DNA from 2 places in the Undibacterium sp. WLHG33 genome. Region 1 is predicted to be linked to the other one. Evidence: predicted binding sites of a transcription regulator. Region 1 holds the regulator's gene; the other holds the start of a gene.

Region 1 (3,422 bases):
TGCTTTAGTACCTGTCAGACGTGCTGGCATAATTTTGCCGTTTTCTTGCACGAAATCTTTCAGTGTGTCGATATCTTTGTAATCAACTTTTTCTACATGTGCTGCTGTGAAGCGGCAGAATTTTTTACGCTTGAACAAAGGGTTTTGTTGTTGACGCTTTTGCTTCAATTTGCTTTTATCAAATTTTTTACCGAATGCCATTTTTGGCTCCTAATCTAGTAAATGTGCCTGTATTTCAGTGATATGAAATACCAGACTTTTGCTGTTGCGATTTTTGCGTGCTAAAAAACCTGTGAATGCAATCTCTACATCTAAAGGCAACTCATTGAATGTTCCTGAAATGTCACCGGCAGCCTGTGCCGGAATTTCAAATTCAACCAATCGCCCTGTTCCGGCTTCCACCTGCTGAGAACTGTGCATCAGTATCGCAGACGCTATCGGTATCCCAGCCGGCGTGTACCGTATCACTGATTTCTCTAAGATACGTGCCTTCACTGTCAGTTGATTCACTGTTTTTTATACGACCTTTTTCAAATCAAATGAATTAAGCAGCTGGTGCTTCGACGCGTTGCGCTTTAGCTGCGTCTTCTTTTTGAACAGCTTTCATCATTGGAGATGGTGCTGTTTCAGCTTTTTTCATTTTGACTGTCAGGTGACGCAGAACGGCATCATTGAATTTGAATGCTGTTTCCAGCTCAAGCAATGTTTCTGCATCGCACTCAATATTCATGCAAACATAATGTGCTTTAGCCAGTTTTTGAATCATGTAAGCCAATTGACGGCGGCCCCAGTCTTCAACACGGTGAACCTGACCACCGCGTGCAACAACGCTAGCTTTGTAACGTTCGATCATCGCAGGAACTTGCTCGCTTTGATCGGGATGTACAATAAATACGATTTCATAATGACGCATATATTCTCCTTGTGGACAATAAAATAGCCTGCCTCGGCGTCAAGACGAGTGCAGGAAGAGGAAAGCCGACGATGATAGCGCACTTTTTCGTTTTATTCAATCAATTCGGCGCATGGGAACTTTGGCGGCGCAAGATTACATATAATCATAAAATTTTCTTGCACTTCGCATCTCACTGTATAAAAATACAGACTGTTCTTATATACAGCGTAATGACTTACGTTTACACAAAATGCTTAAGCTGACAGCCCGACAAGAGCAGATCCTGAATTTAATCAAAGATGCCATTCAAAATACAGGCTTTCCTCCAACACGCGCTGAAATAGCCTCAGAACTAGGCTTTCGATCAACGAACGCTGCCGAGGAGCATCTGCAAGCACTTGCGAGAAAAGGCGTCATCGAAATAGCTCCAGGAACATCACGCGGCATACGCCTGCTGGAATCAGAGTTATCGAGTCACATTACAGGTCAGCAAACCGCTTCAATGCAAGCCGCACTGCACCAAATCAGCCTGCCACTGGTTGGTCGCGTCGCCGCCGGATCTCCAATACTCGCCTCCGAACACATCGAAACCAGTTACCAGGTCGATCCTGCACTGTTCTCGGCAAAGCCGGATTTCCTACTGAAAGTCCGCGGCATGTCTATGCGGGATGCGGGGATTCTTGATGGCGATCTTTTGGCGGTAAAGAAGACTGACGTCGCGCGAAACGGACAAATCGTTGTCGCAAGAATTGGTGATGACGTCACAGTTAAGCGCTACAAAAAAACCGGGAATTCGGTTGAATTAATTCCCGAAAATCCTGACTATTCAACAATCAGAGTCAGTGAAATCGAAGAGAATTTCTCATTGGAAGGGCTGGCTGTCGGACTCATGCGGAACTGGGTCTGAAACACAGCGAGATTTAATAAAAAAAAGCGCCCGGAAATTCGGGCGCTTTTTTATTGAGGAAAATGTTAATGTTTCATCACTGCAAGATCAGCCTGAGGCTCAGCTGATCCTGCTGCAACGGGAATCTCCGCATCCACCAGAGGTTCAGGCTGTCGTTCTAAAGCAACTTCTAACACTTTATCTATCCAACGCACGGGGATAATTTCCAGTTTGTTTTTAACATTATCCGGAATCTCAGCAAGATCTTTTGCATTTTCTTCTGGAATTAAAACTGTTTTAATCCCACCGCGATGTGCAGCCAGCAATTTCTCTTTCAGACCACCGATCGGCAGAACCTCACCACGCAACGTAATCTCGCCAGTCATTGCAACATCCGCTCTTACCGGGATTCCGGTAAACACAGAAACCAGCGCTGTTGTCATCGCAATACCAGCCGAAGGACCATCCTTTGGCGTTGCCCCTTCAGGCACGTGAATGTGAATATCACTCTTCTCAAAAACGTCCGCCTTGATGCCCAAACGCTGAGCACGGCTGCGCACCACCGTGCGTGCAGCTTCGATCGACTCCTTCATGACGTCACCAAGCGTACCGGTACGTATGACACCACCTTTACCAGGCATCGACACCGCCTCAATCGTCAGAAGATCGCCACCGACTTCCGTCCATGCCAGACCGACAACCTGACCGATTTGGTTATCTTTTACCGCAACACCGAAATCGTAACGGCGAACCCCCAGGTATTTATCCAGATTTTTAGAGGTAATAGTCGCCTTTTTCTCGCTCTTCTTCAGCAACAGCATTTTGACTACTTTACGGCAAATTTTGGAAATTTCACGCTCCAGAGAACGAACGCCAGCCTCCCTCGTGTAGTAACGAATAATGTCTCTGATTGCGCTTTCTGCGACTGCGATTTCCGCCTCTTTCAGCCCATTATTTTTAATCTGCTTTGGCAGCAAATAACGTTGAGCAATACTGGTTTTTTCGTCTTCGGTGTAACCGGAAAGGCGGATCACCTCCATCCTATCCAGCAAAGCCGGAGGAATGTTGTAAGAGTTCGACGTCGCCACAAACATAACATCAGAAAGATCAAAATCAACCTCGATGTAATGATCTGAGAAAGTATGATTTTGCTCGGGATCCAGCACCTCCAGCAATGCCGAAGAAGGATCACCGCGGAAATCCGCCCCCATTTTATCGACTTCATCTAACAAAAACAGAGGATTACGAACGCCAACCTTGGCGAGACTCTGCAAAATTTTGCCCGGCATCGAGCCAATATAAGTACGCCGATGCCCACGGATTTCAGCCTCATCACGCACACCACCGAGTGCCATTCGGACAAACTTGCGATTTGTTGCGCGGGCAATCGACTGACCAAGTGAGGTTTTACCAACTCCCGGAGGTCCGACCAGACACAGAATCGGAGCTTTTAACTTATCCACGCGCTGCTGCACAGCAAGATATTCAAGAATACGCTCTTTAACTTTCTCTAAACCGTAATGCTCATCTTCCAGCACTTTCTCAGCATTCGTCAGATCATTATTTACTTTGGATTTTTTCTTCCAAGGCAAACCAACAATAGTATCAATATAATTTCTGACAACTGTGGCCTCAGCTGAC
Region 2 (3,422 bases), 930 kb from region 1:
GAACGCAGATATGGAAATCGCACGTGTATGCTTCAACGTACGGTGTATTTCAGGATTGGATGAGGGCATCATGCCTTGTTAGCGGCTTACTTTATAAAAAGCCACAATTGCGTGTCGCTACCGCAGCTTCTACGGTAGCAGCCGCTCCTGCGGCGCTGCAAAAAACCTGCGGATTCTAGCACAGCTAATTACCCAACTCATATTCCGGCTCATTTTTTTTTGCGCGTTGAAAACAAAGATTTACCTTACTAATCATTATCTGGGCGTTCCGCCTTCATAGCGATTTGAACTGATCTGCCGGAAAAACCTCTCTGTTGCAAAAACCTGCTTTGCTTGACACGCTCATTCTGATCTGCAGGCGGACGGGGAAATTTTCGATGCAACACCTCGATGGCCCGACTCACTTCAGACTCAGCTAATTCGGACTTAATTCGGGACATTTCAAGCGCATTAACGTTGTGACTTTGCAACTCAGCCAAAATACGATGATTACCAAAGCGACCTGAACGCCGGTTAATCAACGAATCAGAGAATCGTTCTGCCGAAAGAAAGTTATTGACTTCCAGCCAATCGAGAATTGCATCGACGTCATCCCCATCTTCCGCGTAAGAAGATAATTTTCTGAATAATTCGACACGGCTGTGTTCACGCATGGATAAATACCTGAGTGCCCGCCCTTTAAGACTTAATTTCTGCATCATTATTTACACAAAACAAAAGCCGATAATCCTTGAAGAAAGAATTATCGGCTGATTGTTATGTCCTTAAAATAACCTGAACGTATCCTTAGCTCGCGTCCGCATTAATCGCTGGCAATAAAGGGACGCCGAGATGTTCACGCACCTTGTTTTCAATTTCATGCGCAAGATCCGGACGCTCTTTCAGGAAATTACGCGCATTATCTTTACCCTGACCAATACGTTCGCCATTGTAGCTGTACCACGCGCCAGCTTTTTCAATAATTTTAGCGTCCGCGCCCAAATCAAGAATCTCCCCTTCTCGGGAAGTTCCTTCGCCATACAAGATATCAAAATGTGCTTCTTTGAATGGAGGCGCAACTTTATTTTTGACGACTTTGACCTTTGTTTCGTTACCAATGACTTCATCGCCGGCTTTAATGGAGCCTGTGCGGCGTATATCCAGACGCACTGACGCGTAAAATTTCAATGCATTACCACCGGTCGTTGTCTCAGGGCTACCGAACATCACACCAATCTTCATACGAATCTGGTTAATGAAAATGACCAGCGTATTTGTCCGCTTAATACTGCCAGTCAGCTTACGCAAAGCCTGAGACATCAGACGGGCCTGCAAGCCAGGTAAAGAATCGCCCATGTCGCCCTCAATTTCAGCACGCGGCGTCAAGGCAGCAACCGAGTCAATAACCACCAGGTCAACACTACCCGAACGCACTAATGCATCTGTAATTTCCAATGCTTGCTCACCAGTATCGGGCTGAGAAATCAGCAGATCATTGACGTTCACGCCCAGCTTTTGGGCGTAACCGACATCTAAAGCGTGCTCAGCATCGATAAATGCGCAAGTACCACCAATTTTTTGCATCTCAGCTATCGCCTGCAGAGTCAGCGTGGTTTTACCTGAAGATTCAGGACCATAAATCTCAACCACACGTCCCCGTGGTAAGCCGCCAACACCTAAGGCAATATCCAGACCGAGTGAGCCAGTGGACACAACCTGCACCTCTTCCACCGCAGCACCATCGGCCATGCGCATGACCGATCCTTTACCAAATTGCTTCTCGATTTGCGCCAATGCTGCCGCGAGCGCCTTGCTCTTTTCTGAGCTGTTGTCAGGTTTCTTATCGTCCATAGAATCTTTCATTCAATAAGCAACGGGTGGAAAAATAAATAGTCACTATCAGTAACTACGTTTAACAGTACTGTATAAAAAAACAGTGATTTATGCAAGCACGATTTTTATTTTTTGCGCATATTATTAACAGCATGCTCAATGTCCGTCGAAATTATCGAAATTCACTTAACTCTGAATTTTGTTTAGCTAACTCTGAACTTTTAAGGTCACTGGAAACCGCACCCGATTACGGGAATCAAAGAGGCGTATTTTCCAGCTACCAGAAAATTCAAAGTTAACTGATTCATTTGTTCAGAATTCATTATTCATCCCAAATATAAATCGCTGATTTTCATAAACATGTAATTCAGCTTTAATTGAATATCGACACTAAAACCCGAAGGTACCATTTGCATCAATGTGACTTAGGACGATAGTAATAGCGCACTCCCGACGACATAAAAAAAGGAGGCAAAGCTAACGCTGTTGCCCCCTTGGATACCGCCAATGCAAAAATCAGTTATTTCGCAAATTTCTGCGCAAGCTGGTTTATTTTTTCGGCTCTCTTCTGCAGTTTTTCGGCCTCCTCTGCCGCCGCCTGCTGCTGACGTTTGAGTTTTGCCTCCGCCTGCGAACGCTCAGCATTTTTCTTAGCACGTTCTTTCAGCATTTCTTCTGCATGCGCTTTATGCATTTCTTCCAAAGGCTCTGCAGGATTGCCATCGAGATCAAAGCGGGTTGTCGCTTTGATGGTCTTTTGCAGGTAACGCGTTGATTTCGTATGATAAGCAAGTACCATCCGTAAAACCTTACGCGGAGTTTCGGGCAATCTGGCAAGGATTTGCTTATCTATGCCTATCGCAAGCGGCTCATTATTGAGAAACACCGGGAATGTCTCTTTTAAGGTACTCAACAGGGCTTGCGCTTCAGAAACGGGAATAGACTTGCTTTTGGTATTCATGAATTTAGGAAACTTAATTTCAAAGGGACAAAGCATAACATAGCAGCCAGACAGATACCCTCAAATACTCAGCCGGTCATCACAGCAAAACGCTGCCGTTTGAGTTACGGCTCAATGCTATACGCAGTCTGAAAAAGGGGAAAAGTATATGAATCTGTACAAAAATCAAATTATTGATGCGTATGTGCCTGCAGATATTCAAGAAACGAAGTCGCAACAGGCGATAGCCTTTTCCCTTTCAGGTAAACAATATACCAGCTGGAATGTACCGGAAAACTACTGACATCCAGCACTGTAAGCGATTGATCAACTAAATGTTCACCCAGGGCGTGTGTGGATAAAATCGCCAGCCCCATTTCTCCCGCCACTGCTTGCTTGATCGCCTCATTACTTCCTAATTCAAGTCGAACGACAGGCGTAAATCCCTGCGCGGCAAAATGTTGATCACAAGCGAGCCTCGTCCCTGATCCGCTCTCCCGCAGAATAAATCGTTCTTTGCTTAGTTTTTCCAGAGGGATCCGTTTCCGGTTGACCAGAGGATGCGACAAAGGCGCAATCACAACAAGGGGATTGGGCAAAAAGACCTGCTGCACAACATCAATATCTTTCGGTGGGGCAGACATGATGTAGATGTCGTCGCTGTTATCGC

Evidence for each region. Region 1 encodes LexA, which represses DNA repair genes until DNA is damaged. Its sites were predicted from a motif close to ACTGTATNNNNATACAGT; they were not measured.
Region 2: recA (recombinase RecA) is a predicted target of LexA. The motif match lies at 1,900-1,917, and genes of this name have one in related genera.

What each region holds. Positions count from the first base shown of each region.
Region 1 covers NZ_CP186697.1:1,604,847-1,608,268, reverse strand. The annotation lists gene rpsR (30S ribosomal protein S18) at 1-201, opposite strand, end outside; gene priB (primosomal replication protein N) at 211-510, opposite strand; gene rpsF (30S ribosomal protein S6) at 545-913, opposite strand; gene lexA (transcriptional repressor LexA) at 1,146-1,802, shown strand; gene lon (endopeptidase La) at 1,868-3,422, opposite strand, start outside.
Region 2 covers NZ_CP186697.1:673,684-677,105, reverse strand. The annotation lists gene ACOTSW_RS03110 (DUF2889 domain-containing protein) at 1-72, opposite strand, end outside; gene recX (recombination regulator RecX) at 249-701, opposite strand; gene recA (recombinase RecA) at 787-1,830, opposite strand; gene ACOTSW_RS03095 (ProQ/FINO family protein) at 2,333-2,773, opposite strand; gene ACOTSW_RS03090 (LysR family transcriptional regulator) at 2,944-3,422, opposite strand, start outside.